Regions from separate parts of the Leclercia sp. S52 genome, predicted to be linked through region 2. Evidence: predicted binding sites of a transcription regulator. Region 2 holds the regulator's gene; each other region holds the start of a gene.
The links. Region 2 encodes PhoB, which activates phosphate uptake and scavenging genes when phosphate is short. Its sites were predicted from a motif close to CTGTCATAAAACTGNCNNAT; they were not measured.
Positions count from the first base shown of each region.

Region 1 (5,083 bases), 2.3 Mb from region 2:
TTGCCGTTTTCAATCTCGAAGCCTTCGGTAAACTTCAGGGAGCGGATCTCCGCCAGGGTAAAATCAATGGCGTAGAAACGGCCATCTTTGCGGGCGCGGTCCGGGAAACGCTCCGCCACGTCCGTCACGCGGTCAAGATAATGGTCATGCAGGACCACCAGCTGGTCGTCCCTGGTCATTACCAGATCCTGCTCCAGGTAATCGGCACCCTGCGCATAGGCCATCGCTTTCGCCGGCAGCGTATGCTCCGGCAGATAGCCGCTCGCGCCGCGATGGGCGATGACGATTTTATCGGCCGCCAGCGCGGAACCGGTCATCAGGCCTGCCAGCAGCAGGCCGGTTGTTAAGGCAGATAATTTCATGGCAATGCTCCTTATTGACGACGTGCGAGCACTTCCGCGTGGTGACGTTTCTCACCAATCATCACAACAATCAGCAGCAGTACCGCCAGCACGCTACCGCCGATCATCACCATAAAGCCGCCGTCCCAGCCGAAGAAGTCAACGGTATAGCCCACGATGGCGCTTGCCGCGACCGAACCGCCCAGGTAGCCGAACAGACCGGTAAAGCCTGCCGCCGTGCCTGCCGCTTTCTTCGGTGCCAGTTCCAGCGCATGCAGACCGATCAGCATAACCGGACCATAAATCAGGAAGCCGATGACGATCATGCAGGCCATATCCACGCCCGGGTTGCCCGGCGGGTTGAGCCAGTACACCACGGTCGCGATGGTCACCAGGGTCATAAAGAAGACGCCCGTCGCACCGCGGTTACCTTTAAACACCTTGTCCGACATCCAGCCGCAAATCAGGGTGCCCGGGATCCCGGCGTATTCATACAGGAAGTAGGCCCAGGAAGATTTATCCAGCGCGAAGTGCTTCACCTCTTTCAGGTAAGTCGGGGACCAGTCAAGAATGCCGTAGCGCAGCAGATACACGAACACGTTGGCCACCGCGATGTACCACAGCAGTTTGTTGGGCAGCACGTACTTCATGAAGATCTGCTTTGCCGTCAATTCTTCTTCGTGCTTCTCACTGTAATCATCCGGATAGTCGTTTTTGTACTCTTCAATCGGCGGCAGGCCGCAGGATTGCGGTGTGTCACGCATCAGGGCGAAGGCAATAATCGCCACCACAATGGCACCAAAGGCAGGCATATAGAGCGCCGCATGCCAGTCGTTGAACCAGGCCATCCCCAGCAGGAACAGCAGAGGCGGAATACCGCCGCCCACGTTATGCGCGCAGTTCCACACCGACACGATACCGCCACGCTCTTTCTGCGACCACCAGTGCACCATGGTACGTCCGCACGGCGGCCATCCCATTCCCTGGAACCAGCCGCAGAGGAACAGCAGCACGAACATGACGGCAATGCTGGAGGTTGCCCAGGGTACAAAGCCCATAAACAGCATGACCGCTGCCGCCAGGATCAGACCGGCCGGCAGGAACACGCGCGGATTCGAGCGATCGGAGACTGAACCCATAATGAATTTGGAAAAACCGTAGGCGATGGAGATCCCCGACAGCGCGAACCCCAGATCGCCACGCGAAAAGCCCTGCTCCACCAGATACGGCATGGCGAGCGCGAAGTTTTTACGCACAAGGTAGTACGCCGCGTACCCGAAGAAGATCCCCAGGAAAATTTGCCAACGCAGACGGCGGTATAGCGGATCAATTTCTGCCTCTGGCAGACGCGCCCGATGCGGCGCAGGTTTGAAGATACTGAGCATGACAGCCTCCGTGGCCAGGTATTGAATTTACAGGGGTTTAACTGCCCCCTACTCCAGAGAGGCCGCGATGTTAAGAAATCACAGTGATTGTTACTGTGAATCAACGCACAGATTGTTACAGAAATATGACAGAATGCGCAAAAAAGCGCATGAAATCACGTTTCACTTTCGAATTTCGCTCGTTTGTGTTCGAAATCAAACAAACCACAGTTTTTATATGGCTAAATGATAAAAAACGAACACAGAGGGATGACAATGGCAATTCACGATCCTCGTTACAGCGATGTGATAATCATTGGCGGTGGCGCGACCGGTGCCGGCATCGCACGCGATTGCGCCCTGCGGGGATTAAGCGTCACGCTTCTGGAGCGCCATGACATCGCGACAGGCGCTACCGGCCGCAATCATGGATTGCTTCACAGTGGCGCCCGCTACGCCGTAACTGACGGCGAATCCGCGCGCGAATGTATCGCCGAAAATCAGATCCTGCGACGTATTGCCCGCCACTGCATTGAACCGACCGACGGTCTGTTTATTACGCTTCCCGAAGACGATCTCGCCTTTCAGTCAACCTTTATTACCGCCTGCCGTGCGGCGGGGATTCAGGCCGAGGCTATCGACCCGGCCCTCGCACGTCGCATTGAGCCCTCCGTCAACCCGGCCCTGACGGGCGCGGTAAAAGTGCCTGACGGTACGGTTGATCCTTTTCGCCTGACGGCCGCCAACATGCTGGACGCTCGCGAGCATGGGGCGCGCATTCTGACCGGACATGAGGTAACCGGACTCATCCGCGAGGGCCATCGCATCTGCGGCGTGCGGGTGTTTGACACGCAATACAATGAACACAGCGAGCTGTTTGCCTCCGTCGTCGTCAATGCCGCAGGGATCTGGGGACAGCGCATTGCGGAATACGCCGATCTGTCGCTTCGCATGTTCCCGGCGAAAGGCTCCCTGCTGATCCTCGACCACCGCATTAATAACCACGTGATCAACCGCTGCCGCAAACCGTCCGATGCCGATATTCTCGTCCCCGGCGATACCATTTCGTTAATCGGTACAACCTCAACGCAGGTGGACTACAGCCAGATTGATTACAACCGCGTGACCGCCGAAGAGGTGGATATCCTGCTGCGCGAAGGGGAAAAACTGGCCCCGGTGATGGCACAGACCCGGATCCTGCGCGCCTATGCGGGCGTACGTCCGCTGGTCGCCAGCGATAACGACCCGAGCGGGCGTAGCGTCAGCCGGGGCATTGTGCTGCTCGACCATACCGCGCGTGACGGTCTGGACGGGTTTATCACCATCACCGGCGGCAAGCTGATGACCTATCGTCTGATGGCGGAGTGGGCAACGGATGCCGTCTGCCGCAAGCTGGGCAATACCCAGCCGTGCGTAACGGCAGAGCAACCTCTGCCCGGATCGCGGCAGTCCACCGGGAAGACGCTACAAAAAATAATCTCCCTGCCCGCCCCTCTGCGCGGATCGGCCATCTATCGCCATGGCGACAGGACGCCGGCCTGGCTGGGCGAAGGCCGGCTGAGCCGCAGCCTGGTATGCGAATGCGAAGCCGTGACCGCCGGTGAAGTGCAGTACGCGGTGGAGAACCTGACGGTCAAGAGCCTGCTCGATCTCCGCCGCCGCACCCGCGTCGGAATGGGGACCTGCCAGGGCGAGCTGTGCGCCTGCCGTGCCGCCGGGCTGTTGCAACGATTCCATACCACCACCGCCACCCAGTCGCTCGATCAGCTCAGCGCTTTTTTAAACGAGCGCTGGAAAGGTATTCAGCCTGTCGCCTGGGGTGATGCCCTGCGTGAAAGCGAGTTTACCCGCTGGGTCTACCAGGGGCTTTGTGGTCTTGAGAAGGAGCAACAGGATGAAATTTGATACCGTGATAGTCGGCGGCGGGCTGGCGGGCCTGCTCTGTGGCATCAAACTCATAAAAAAGGGGCTGCGCTGCGCCATTATCACCCGGGGTCAGAGTGCCCTGCACTTCTCGTCAGGATCGCTGGATCTGGTGGACGATACGTACCGCGATAAACTGCCGCCCGAGCATCCGTATCACCTGATCGGCGCGCATCATATTGACCGCTTTGCACTGGAAACCGAAGCGCTACTGGCGGACTGCGGTGCACGTCTTAAGGGGAGCGCCAGGCAAAATCATCAGCGCGTCACGCCGCTCGGCACCCTGCGTTCCGCCTGGCTCAGTCCGGAGGAGGTGCCCGTTGCCCCGTTCAGTACCGAGCGCGTGCGGGTAGTGGGTATTAGCGGTTTTCTTGATTTTCAGCCTCATCTCGCGGCAGCCTCGCTCTGTCGCCAGGGGGTTAATGCCGAAACGGCAGAAATAGAGCTGCCCGAGCTGGATGTCCTGCGCGACAACCCGAGCGAGTTTCGCGCGGTGAATATCGCCCGTTTCCTGGATAACGAAGAGAAATGGTCGCTGCTGTATGACGCGCTCAGGCCGCTCGGCGAAACCTGCGACGTGCTGTTGATGCCCGCCTGCTTTGGCTTACGCGACAACCGACTCTGGCGCTGGCTCTCGGATCGCCTGCCCTGCACGCTCGGCCTGCTGCCAACCCTGCCGCCTTCCGTACCCGGCATTCGCCTGCATACCCAGCTCCAGCGCCAGTTTGTTGCCCAGGGTGGCGTCTGGATGGCGGGGGATGAGGTGAAGAAAATTACCCTGACGGACGGCGCGGTGAGCGAAGTCTGGACACGCAACCACGATGATATTCCACTTCGTGCCCGCTATACCGTGCTGGCAAGCGGCAGTTTCTTCAGTAACGGACTGCTGAGCAGCCGGGAGGGCATCCGGGAAGCCATTATGGGGCTGGATGTCCGGCAAAGCGCCTCCCGCGCGGACTGGTATCAGAGTGATTTCTTCTCGCCGCAGCCCTGGCAACAGTTCGGCGTGATTGTCGATAACCAGCTACACCCGCAGATTTCCGGTAAGCCCGTCAGTAATCTCTTTGCCATCGGCTCGCTGCTGGGCGGATACGATCCTATCGCCCAGGGATGCGGGGGCGGCGTCTGCGCCGTCACGGCGCTGTATGTGGCAGAGCAGATTAGCCAGCGCACGGAGGCTGAACGATGAACGATACCCGTTTTGAAAGCTGCATCAAATGTACGGTGTGTACCACCGTTTGCCCGGTCAGCGGCGTAAATCCACGCTATCCAGGTCCGAAACAGGCCGGGCCGGACGGCGAGCGTCTGCGTCTGAAGGACGGCAAGCTGTACGACGAGGCGCTGAAATACTGCATCAACTGCAAACGCTGCGAGGTGGCCTGTCCATCGGATGTTAAAATCGGCGATATCATCCAGCGCGCCCGGGCGCGCTACAGCACGCAAACGCCGTCATTG
Region 1 is NZ_CP152474.1:3,330,935-3,336,017, forward strand. Features, by position in the region: gene glpQ (glycerophosphodiester phosphodiesterase) at 1-362, opposite strand, end outside; gene glpT (glycerol-3-phosphate transporter) at 374-1,726, opposite strand; gene glpA (anaerobic glycerol-3-phosphate dehydrogenase subunit A) at 1,982-3,610, shown strand; gene glpB (glycerol-3-phosphate dehydrogenase subunit GlpB) at 3,600-4,817, shown strand; gene glpC (anaerobic glycerol-3-phosphate dehydrogenase subunit GlpC) at 4,814-5,083, shown strand, end outside.
Region 1: the regulator PhoB is predicted to act here: its motif matches at 1,839-1,858, upstream of glpT (glycerol-3-phosphate transporter).

Region 2 (5,083 bases):
CAGCACCACAAAGTTAAGGATGCTGGCGGCAAAGGTGATCCCCAGATGCTGGAAGGTGAGTACGAACGGGCTGCCGTTGGTGCCGACTTGGTTCCACGGATAGATGGACATGATCACAAACAGCGTCCCCACGTAGAACACCAGAATACGCATCGGCACCGAGTTGATGGCGCGCGGGATAGACTTCTCAGGATCTTTCGCTTCACCGGCGGTAATGCCGATGATTTCGATCCCGCCGTAGGCGAACATCACCATCTGCAGCGACATCACCATGCCAATCCAGCCGTTGCTGAAGAAGCCGCCGTTGCTCCACAGATTGTGGATCCCGGTGGGTTGTCCGCCGTTGCCAATCCCCCAGATGATGATGCCAATACCGGCGGCAATCATGATGATGATGGTGGCGACTTTAAAGAAGGAGAACCAGAACTCCAGCTCGCCAAACACCTTCACGCTCATCAGGTTGATGGCGCAGATGATCAGCACCACGCTGAGTACCCAGACCCAGTGCGGCACGGTCGGGAACCAGACGCCCATATAGATGCCGAATGCCGTCACGTCGGCAATCGCCACAATCAGGATTTCGAAGCAGTAGGTCCAGCCGGTGATGTACCCGGCGAGCGGGCCCAGGTTTTCCTGAGCATAGCGGGAGAAGGAGCTGGCCGACGGGTTATGTACGGACATCTCCCCCAGCGCACGCATGATGATGTAGGCGGCAACACCGCCGATAAGATATGCCAGCAGAACGCTGGGACCGGCCATTTTGATGGCATCTGCCGAGCCATAAAAAAGACCGGTGCCGATTGCAGAACCCAGCGCCATAAAGCGGATGTGGCGGGCGCTCAATCCACGCTTGAGTTTGTTAGTGCTTTCCATTTGTTGTCATGCCATTCAGACTAAAAAAAACAAAAAACCACGGGGCATTACGCCCCGTGGTTTAACATTCAGCCGTTGATTAGTGCGCGTTCGATGTAACCTGACGCCCTGCAGCACGATCCCAGATAATAGCCAGTACCAGTGCAACAACGGTAGGCATCAGCCACGCCAGACCCTGTTCAGACAGCGGCAGACGCTGTGTCCAGGCGGGCAGCATGGCGCTGATTGCCGATGCCTTAATACCGTCAAGCATACCAAAAAGCAGACTGATAAACATGGCCGAGGCAATAATTCGTGTGGAATTATTCCACCAGCCGCGGGTGAAGCTCAGCACCACCAGCACGATACACGGCGGGTAGATGGTGGTCAGCACCGGAATAGAGACCTGAATCAGGTGGCTCAGACCCAGGTTCGATACCGCCATCGAGAAGCCGCCGAGGATAAACACCAGCGTGCGATAAGAGAGCGGAACGTACTGAGCAAAGAACTCCGCACAGGCACAGGTCAGGCCAACCGCCGTCACCAGACAGGCCAGGAAGATCAGGATAGCCAGCATCATGCTGCCCGCGCCGCCAAAGGTGTGCTGCACGTAAGCATGCAGAATCGCCGCACCGTTTGCGCCCTGGTCAACCAGCACGCTGCTGTCGGAACCCAGACGGAACAGCGCCAGATAGAGCAGCGCCAGTCCAGCACCTGCCATCAGGCCAGCCCAGACGGTGTAGCGGGTCAGCAGACGCGCTTCGGTCACGCCACGGGAACGCGCGGCGTTAACGATCACGATACCGAAGGCCATTGCACCCAGCGTATCCATGGTCAGGTAGCCATTCACGAAACCGTTAGAGAAAGCGGCATTCTGATAGGCTTCGGTCGCGGAGCTTAATGGGCCAGCCGGCCAGATAATCGCCGCAACCGCCAGCACCAACAGGGCCAGAATCTTCATTGGCGCCAGGAAGTTGCCCACGGTATCCAGCAGTTTGCCCGGATAGAGCGACACCAGGATCACGATAGCGAAGTAAACCAGGCTGTAGATAAACAGTGGCAGCGGGCCATCGCCGGTCAGCGGGGCAATCCCCACTTCGAAGGAGACGGTCGCGGTACGCGGGGTGGCGAACAGCGGACCAATCGCCAGATAGCAGACCACGGCCAGCATGACCCCGGCCACTTTACCAATAGGCGCGCTGAGGCTGTCAACGCCGCCGCCCACTTTCGCCAGCGCCACGACGGTCAGTACCGGCAGGCCTACTGCGGTGATCAGAAAGCCGATCGCCGCGGTCCAGACGTGTTCACCCGCCTGCAGGCCAACCATAGGTGGGAAGATGATGTTGCCAGCGCCAACGAACAGCGCAAATGTCATAAAGCCCAGTGCGATGATGTCACGCGATTTCAATTGATGGGTCATAAAACCTTACTGCCTGTGGATGTGGTGTTGAAAACGTTGAATTTTTCGCTATCCCATGCGGAACAAAACAGCGGAAAAAATGTGCAATTTCAGCGGGAAATGCTCCCCTGCTGCCGTGGTCAGGAATATTTTTTCGATTTACCACGCAAATACAGTCTGTCCGACGATATCAGGAGGGCAATTTAAACGCTTATAACGTTTAAAGGCAATATGGGATCGCAAAACCAGAACAATATGCCAGCCTGAAAGCCAGAGCTGAAACATTACACCAATTATAAGAAAAACCCATGGCTAATCATGCGAACAAAAAAAGCAACAAGCGTATAAAATTTACCCGCGCTTCGGTTGACTGCAAAGCAAACAGGCCAGCTTACGCTGGCCTGTGGCAATATCTGATTACAGGGGGGATTGTCAGGCGCTGTTACTGGCAATCAAACGTTCCGGGATCACGAAACTGAAACGCGTGCTTTTACCCGGCGTGCTGACGATATCGAGACGGCTGTCGTGGTGATTGATGGCGTGCTTAACGATAGCCAGTCCCAGACCGCTGCCGCCCGTCTGGCGGGAACGGGCTTTATCCACCCGATAAAAACGCTCGGTCAGGCGAGGAATGTGCTCCGGGCCAATACCGGGACCATCATCCTCCACGCTGAACTCCGCCCCCGTGGGCGCATGCTGCCAGCGCACGATAATGTGGGTGCCCGCCGGAGTGTGATTCACCGCGTTATAGACCAGGTTGGAGATAGCGCTGCGCAGTTCATCGTTACTGCCACGCACTTTGAGGCTGTTATCCACCTCGAAGGTGATCTGGTGCTGCTGCTGGCTTAAGGTTTGCGCCTCACGCTCTAACATCCGCAGCATCATCGGCACATCGATGGTTTCATTGAGCGCCAGGGTTGGCGCGGCCTCAATGCGGGAGAGGGTCAGCAGCTGCTTCACCAGCCCTTCCATGCGCTGCGTCTGCTCGCGCATGGTCTGGAGGGCTTTTTCCCGCGGCGCGCCCTCGAGCGTCTGCTCCTGCATCATCTCCAGATAGCCCTGCAACACCGTCAGCGGGGTGCGTAACTCGTGGCTGACGTTAGCGAAGAAGTTGCGCCGCGCCCCTTCCAGCTGGTGCATTTGCGTCACATCGCGCGCCACCATCAGCCACTGTTTGTCGCTGTAAGGCATGACGCGGATCTCCAGATGGCGACCGTTGTTCAGCACCAGATTATGCGGCCGGGTGAAATCGCGTTTTTTCAGATACTGCGCGAACTCGGGGTAGCGCAGCAGGTTGAGGATATTCTGTCCATTATCGTCCGGCCAGCGCAGGCCCAGCAGCTGTTGCGCCAGTCCGTTGCACCAGAACATCGCCCCCCTCTTCGGTGGTGAGCACCACCGCATCGGGCAGAGATTCGGCGCCGCTGCGAAAGCGTTTGATCAGGCTGCCCAGCTCGCGTCGGCGTTTTTTATTACGCATCTGCATCTGGTGCAGGCCATACAGCAGAGGTTCCCAGCTGCCGCTTCCCGGCGGTGGGGTCATACTTCTGTCAACCCACAGCCACCATGAGAGGCGGAGCAGATTCCAGAAGTGCCAGATCAGCAGTCCGGTGACGGCCGCCAGCAAAAACCAAGGTAAATAACCGAAAACGGCCCCGAGGATCAGGGCCGGGATACAGCAAAGTACCAGTTCAAAACAGAGCCTTTTCCATGACAGCCGTTCCAGCACGCGTCACACTCCTGTCATTGTTCAGAAACGGGTTGAGAAACGATAACCCGTGCCGCGGACGGTCTGTACCATGCGATCGTGACCGCTGGTTTCAAGGGCCTTACGCAGACGACGAATGTGAACATCCACCGTCCGGTCTTCAACATAGACGTTAGTTCCCCACACATTATTGAGCAACTGCTCGCGGCTGTAGACGCGTTCCGGGTGGGTCATGAAGAAGTGCAGCAGTTTGAATTCGGTCGGTCCCATATCGAGGGGATTTTCACCGGTCATCACGCGGTGCGAAGTGGGATCCAGGCTCAGACCCTGCATCTCGATCACCTCTTCCACCGCCATCGGTGAAATACGGCGCATCACCGCCTTGATACGCGCCACCAGCTCTTTCGGTGAGAAGGGTTTGGTGATGTAGTCATCCGCCCCGGTCTCCAGACCGCGAACGCGATCTTCCTCTTCGCCGCGGGCCGTCAACATCATTACCGGAATATCGCGGGTTAAGGCTTCACGTTTGATATGTTTGATGAATTGCAGACCAGAGCCGCCGGGCAACATCCAGTCGAGCAGGATCAGATCGGGCCAGGGTTCGTTGAGCTGATTCACCGCGCTGTCGTAATCTTCGGCTTCCACCGGTTGAAAGCCATTTTGTTCGAGCACGAAACAGACCATTTCACGAATGGGTGCTTCATCTTCTACGACCAGAATACGTCTCGCCATACTTAGCCCTGTCTTATTTAGGTTACATGTTTGTAATACGGCGTCATTATGCGTCAGATTTATGACAGATTTATGAAAAACCTGCCCACCAATAAAGGCAAGCCGTTGTTTTCTGGCCGCCCTGATTGTAGCGGTTATCTTCCTTCCCCTGAATGTTTATAATCCCGCTTACTTTTTTTTGCCACGGATCTGTTATGCGCATACTTCACACCTCGGACTGGCATCTGGGACAGAACTTCTACAGTAAAAGCCGCGCCGCCGAACATGAAGCGTTCCTCAACTGGCTGCTTGAGATGGCACAATCCCATGAAGTCGACGCCATCCTCGTGGCCGGGGACATCTTCGACACCGGATCGCCACCCAGCTATGCGCGAGAGCTGTATAACCGTTTT
Region 2 is NZ_CP152474.1:1,023,659-1,028,741, reverse strand. Features, by position in the region: gene proY (proline-specific permease ProY) at 1-873, opposite strand, end outside; gene brnQ (branched-chain amino acid transporter carrier protein BrnQ) at 953-2,272, opposite strand; partial or broken gene phoR (phosphate regulon sensor histidine kinase PhoR) at 2,684-3,980, opposite strand; gene phoB (phosphate response regulator transcription factor PhoB) at 4,002-4,691, opposite strand; partial or broken gene sbcD (exonuclease subunit SbcD) at 4,886-5,083, shown strand, end outside.

Region 3 (5,083 bases), 1.0 Mb from region 2:
AGATCCCCGCCATGATGCCGAGCGGCGTACCGAACACGGTCGCCCACAGGATCAGCAGGCCGCTGCCCGCCAGGGCGTTTGCCAGACCGCCGCCTGCGGTATTTGGCGGTGGAGTCATCTCGGTGAACAGCGCCAGCGACATGCCGTCGATACCGCGGGTTACCGTGGAGAACAGGATCCAGACCAGCCAGAACAAACCGAATGCCATCGTCGCCATTGAGAGCGTCAACGCGAGGCGGTTCTTCATGCGGCGCTTCGCCTGCATTTTGCGGCGTGATTCCGCCAGCTCCACGGTGTTTTGCATTTCGAGCGTTGCCATTAGCGTGCCCCCCTCATTTTTCGCCAGGCGCATGATCATCACTTTGGAGATCGCCAGAACGATGAAGGTGATAACAAACAGAATTAAGCCCAGCTCCATCAGCGCGGCAACGTGCAGGCCCGATTCCGCTTCGGCGAATTCGTTAGCCAGCGCCGAGGTGATGCTGTTGCCCGGCATGTAGAGCGAGGCGCTGTCGAGCTGGTAGGTGTTACCGATGATAAAAGTCACGGCCATGGTTTCACCCAGCGCGCGGCCCAGACCCAGCATGACGCCGCCAATCACCCCATTTTTGGTGAACGGCAGGACGATACGCCAGATAACTTCCCAGGTGGTGCAGCCGATGCCGTAGGCCGACTCTTTCATCATCACCGGGGTCTGTTCGAAGACATCGCGCATTACCGCTGCGATGTACGGAATAATCATGATGGCGAGGATAACGCCCGCGGCCAGGATCCCGATACCGAATGCCGGACCGGAGAAGAGAGCGCCCACAAACGGGATAGCGGAGAGGACGTTGCCTACCGGCTCCTGGAAGTACGTCGCGAACAGCGGCGCAAAGATAAACAGGCCCCACATGCCGTAAACGATACTGGGAATTGCCGCCAGCAGCTCAATGGCGATACCCAGCGGACGCTTCAGCCAGTTCGGTGCCAGTTCCGTCAGAAACAGGGCGATACCGAAGCTCACCGGCACGGCAATCAGCAGGGCGATAAACGAGGTCACCAGCGTGCCGTAGATCGGCACCAGCGCACCGTAGATATCGTTCGGGGCATCCCACTCTTTGGTCCACAGGAAGGAGAAACCAAATTTCTGGATGCTCGGCCAGGAGGAGAAAATCAGAGACACGATGATGCCGCCCAGCAGCAATAGCACAATCAGCGCAGCCAGTTTTACCAGCGCGCTGAAAATCATGTCACCTTTTTTACCCGGAGGGTTAAATGCAGGCTTGGTTGCAGCCATAAATTACTCTTCTGTTGAACGCGTTTACGAAATCGCCGGATGGCGCTGGCGCTTATCCGGCCTACAGTCGGAACCGTAGGGCGGGTAAGCGCCAGCGCCACCCGCCATTTTCGTCAGAATGCTAAATTAATACAATGCCTTACCGCTGCTGTCTTTCACGTTGGTTTTCCATGCAGCACGAATCTGCTCAACCACGCTGTCCGGCAGGCTGGCGTAATCCAGGTCGTTAGCCTGTTTGTTGCCGTTTTTGTATGCCCAGTCGAAGAACTTCAGCACTTCAGTACCCTGCTCAGGTTTCTTCTGCTCTTTGTGCACCAGGATGAAGGTGGTGGAGGTAATTGGCCACGCGCCTTCGCCTTTCTGGTTAGTCAGATCCTGAGCGAAAGATTTGCTCCAGTCAGCGCCTTTGGCGGCGTTGGCAAAGTTCTCTTCGGTCGGGCTTACTGGTTTGCCATCAGCAGAAACCAGCTTGGTGTACGCCAGGTTGTTCTGTTTAGCGTAAGCGTATTCTACGTAGCCGATTGAGCCAGGCAGACGCTGTACGAACGCGGCGATACCGTCGTTACCTTTACCGCCCAGACCGGTTGGCCAGTTCACGGTAGAGCCGGAACCCACTTTGGATTTCCACTCTTCGTTCACTTTCGCCAGGTAGCTGGTGAAGACGAAGGAGGTACCGGAACCGTCAGCACGACGAACCACAGCGATGTTCTGCGCAGGCAGCTTAACGCCCGGGTTCAGTTTGGTGATGGCTTCGTCATCCCATTTTTTGATTTTGCCGAGGTAGATATCGCCCAGGGTTTTGCCGTCAAGTACCAGCTCGCCGGACTTCAGGCCAGGGATATTCACCGCCAGCACAACACCACCGATAACGGTCGGGAACTGGAACAGGCCTTCCTGCGTCAGTTTCTCATCCGACAGCGGAGCGTCAGATGCACCGAAATCAACGGTATTCGCGGTAATTTGTTTAACGCCACCGGAGGAGCCGATACCCTGGTAGTTCACCTTGTTACCAGTTTCTTTCTGGTAGGTATCAGCCCATTTGGCATACACCGGCGCAGGGAAGGTTGCACCAGCGCCAGTCAGGCTTGCCTCTGCAAATACAGAGAACGCGCTCATCGATAAGGTCGCGGCGACAACAGTTGCGACAGTGGTACGCATAACTTTCATAATGTCTCCTGCAAGATTTTCGTAAATCGTTGTTTAGTGGCTACGATGAGCAAAATAGGACAAAGAAGTGACAGATAAATGTACGAATTATGACAGTTTTATGACAGCGAGAATTTCGCTTTAGGAAAGTTAAAATAGATATTAAATATCAGCAGGTTAAATATGATTATGACGCTAAGATTTCAGAAAAATTTTCTTTCTGTGACACTGAAAAAGTTAGCTGAAGATGACAGTTTGTCATTAAAAAACGCGGATAAAAAAGCTCCACCCGAAGGTGGAGCCTGAAGGGATTACTCTACGGTAACGGACTTCGCCAGGTTACGCGGCTGGTCAACGTCGGTGCCTTTGATCAGCGCGACGTGATACGCCAGCAGCTGCAGCGGTACGGTATAGAAGATCGGCGCAATCACCTCTTCCACATGCGGCATCTCGATGATGTGCATGTTGTCGCTGCTGACGAAACCGGCATCTTTATCGGCGAAGACAAACAGAACGCCGCCACGGGCGCGGACTTCTTCGATGTTGGATTTCAGTTTTTCCAGCAGTTCGTTGTTAGGTGCCACCACGATAACCGGCATATCCGCGTCAATCAGCGCCAGCGGGCCGTGTTTCAGCTCGCCTGCGGCGTAGGCTTCCGCGTGGATGTAGGAGATCTCTTTCAGCTTCAGGGCACCTTCCAGCGCGATCGGGTACTGATCGCCACGACCGAGGAACAGGGCGTGATGCTTGTCGGAGAAGGATTCCGCCAGCGCTTCAATGCGTTTGTCCTGAGAGAGCATCTGCTCAATACGGCTCGGCAGCGCCTGCAGGCCGTGTACGATGTCACGCTCAACAGAGGCATCCTGGCCTTTCAGACGGGCCAGTTTCGCCACCAGCATCAGCAGAACCGTCAGCTGGGTGGTGAACGCTTTGGTGGAGGCCACACCGATTTCAGTGCCGGCTTTGGTCATCAGCGCCAGATCGGATTCACGTACCAGAGAGGAGCCCGGCACGTTACAGATCGCCAGCGAACCAAGGTAACCCAGCTCTTTGGACAGACGCAGCGCCGCCAGGGTGTCGGCGGTTTCACCGGACTGCGACAGGGTGATCATCAGGCTGTTACGGCGTACGGCCGATTTGCGATAGCGGAATTCAGAGGCGATTTCCACGTCGCACGGCACGCCAGCCAGGGCTTCAAACCAGTAGCGGGAGACCATACCGGAGTTGTAAGAGGTACCGCAGGCCACGATCTGAATATGCTCGACGTTAGCCAGCATCTCGTTGGCGTTAGCACCCAGCTCGCTCAGATCCACCTCACCGTGGCTGATACGCCCGGTCAGGGTGTTTTTGATGGCGTTTGGCTGCTCGTAGATCTCTTTCTGCATGTAGTGACGGTAAGCACCTTTGTCACCCGCGTCGTACTGCAGGTTGGATTCGATATCCTGACGTTTAACCGGCGCACCCGATTTATCAAAGATCTTCACGTCACGACGGGTCACTTCCGCAATGTCGCCCTCTTCCATGAAGATAAAGCGGCGGGTCACCGGCAGCAGCGCCAGCTGATCGGAGGCGATAAAGTTCTCGCCCATCCCCAGACCAATCACCATCGGGCTGCCCGAGCGGGCGGCCAGCAGGGTGGACGGGTCACGGCTGTCCATGATCACGGTGCCGTAGGCGCCGCGCAGCTGGGGGATTGCACGCAGTACGGCTTCACGCAGCGTACCGCCCTGCTCCAGCTCCCAGTGAACCAGGTGAGCGATCACTTCGGTGTCGGTTTCTGACACGAAGGTATAGCCGCGCTCAGTGAGTATTTCGCGCAGCGGCTCGTGGTTTTCGATGATGCCGTTATGCACCACCACAATGTGTTCAGAGACATGCGGGTGGGCGTTGCCTTCAGAAGGTTCACCGTGGGTCGCCCAACGAGTATGGGCAATGCCTGTGCCACCGTGCAGCGGGGTTTCTTCCGCGGCCTGGGACAGCATGTTTACTTTACCGAGGCGACGCAGGCGGGTCATGTGCCCTTCTGCATCGACCACTGCCAGACCGGCAGAGTCGTAACCACGGTATTCCAGACGACGTAACCCTTCGAGAAGGATTTCAGCAATATCACGCTGCGCGACTGCGCCAACAATTCCACACATAGTTTTAGATTCCGAATAGAGGCTTTCGCCTGCGTTGTCGCTGACCTGTATGTGCCCTTTTCGGGCGCCCCGAGCCTTGTAGAGAGTGGGGTTATATTTATGGGTACTGCTTATGGGAGGGGGGATTATGTTATCCCCTCATCCCGAAAATGCTTTTACTTCTTCACCGGGCGTTTCCAGCCCTGCTTGTGAACCTGTGGCACGCGGCTGATGACCAGCTCATTTTCCGCCACATCGCGCGTCACGGTCGTGCCCGCGGCAATGGTCACGCCTTTACCGATAGTCACGGGCGCCACCAGCTGCGAATCGGATCCGACAAACACGTCGTCGCCAATGATGGTTTTAAACTTGTTCGCGCCGTCGTAGTTGCAGGTGATAGTTCCGGCGCCGATGTTAACGTTATCGCCAATCTCCGCATCGCCCAGATAGGTCAGATGACCGGCTTTAGAGCCCTTGCCCAGACGCGCTTTTTTCATTTCAACGAAGTTGCCAACGTGAGCGCCTTCCAGCAGCTCAG
Region 3 is NZ_CP152474.1:4,908,893-4,913,975, reverse strand. Features, by position in the region: gene pstA (phosphate ABC transporter permease PstA) at 1-319, opposite strand, end outside; partial or broken gene pstC (phosphate ABC transporter permease PstC) at 329-1,279, opposite strand; gene pstS (phosphate ABC transporter substrate-binding protein PstS) at 1,406-2,446, opposite strand; gene glmS (glutamine--fructose-6-phosphate transaminase (isomerizing)) at 2,737-4,566, opposite strand; gene glmU (bifunctional UDP-N-acetylglucosamine diphosphorylase/glucosamine-1-phosphate N-acetyltransferase GlmU) at 4,722-5,083, opposite strand, start outside.
Region 3: the regulator PhoB is predicted to act here: its motif matches at 2,534-2,553, upstream of pstS (phosphate ABC transporter substrate-binding protein PstS).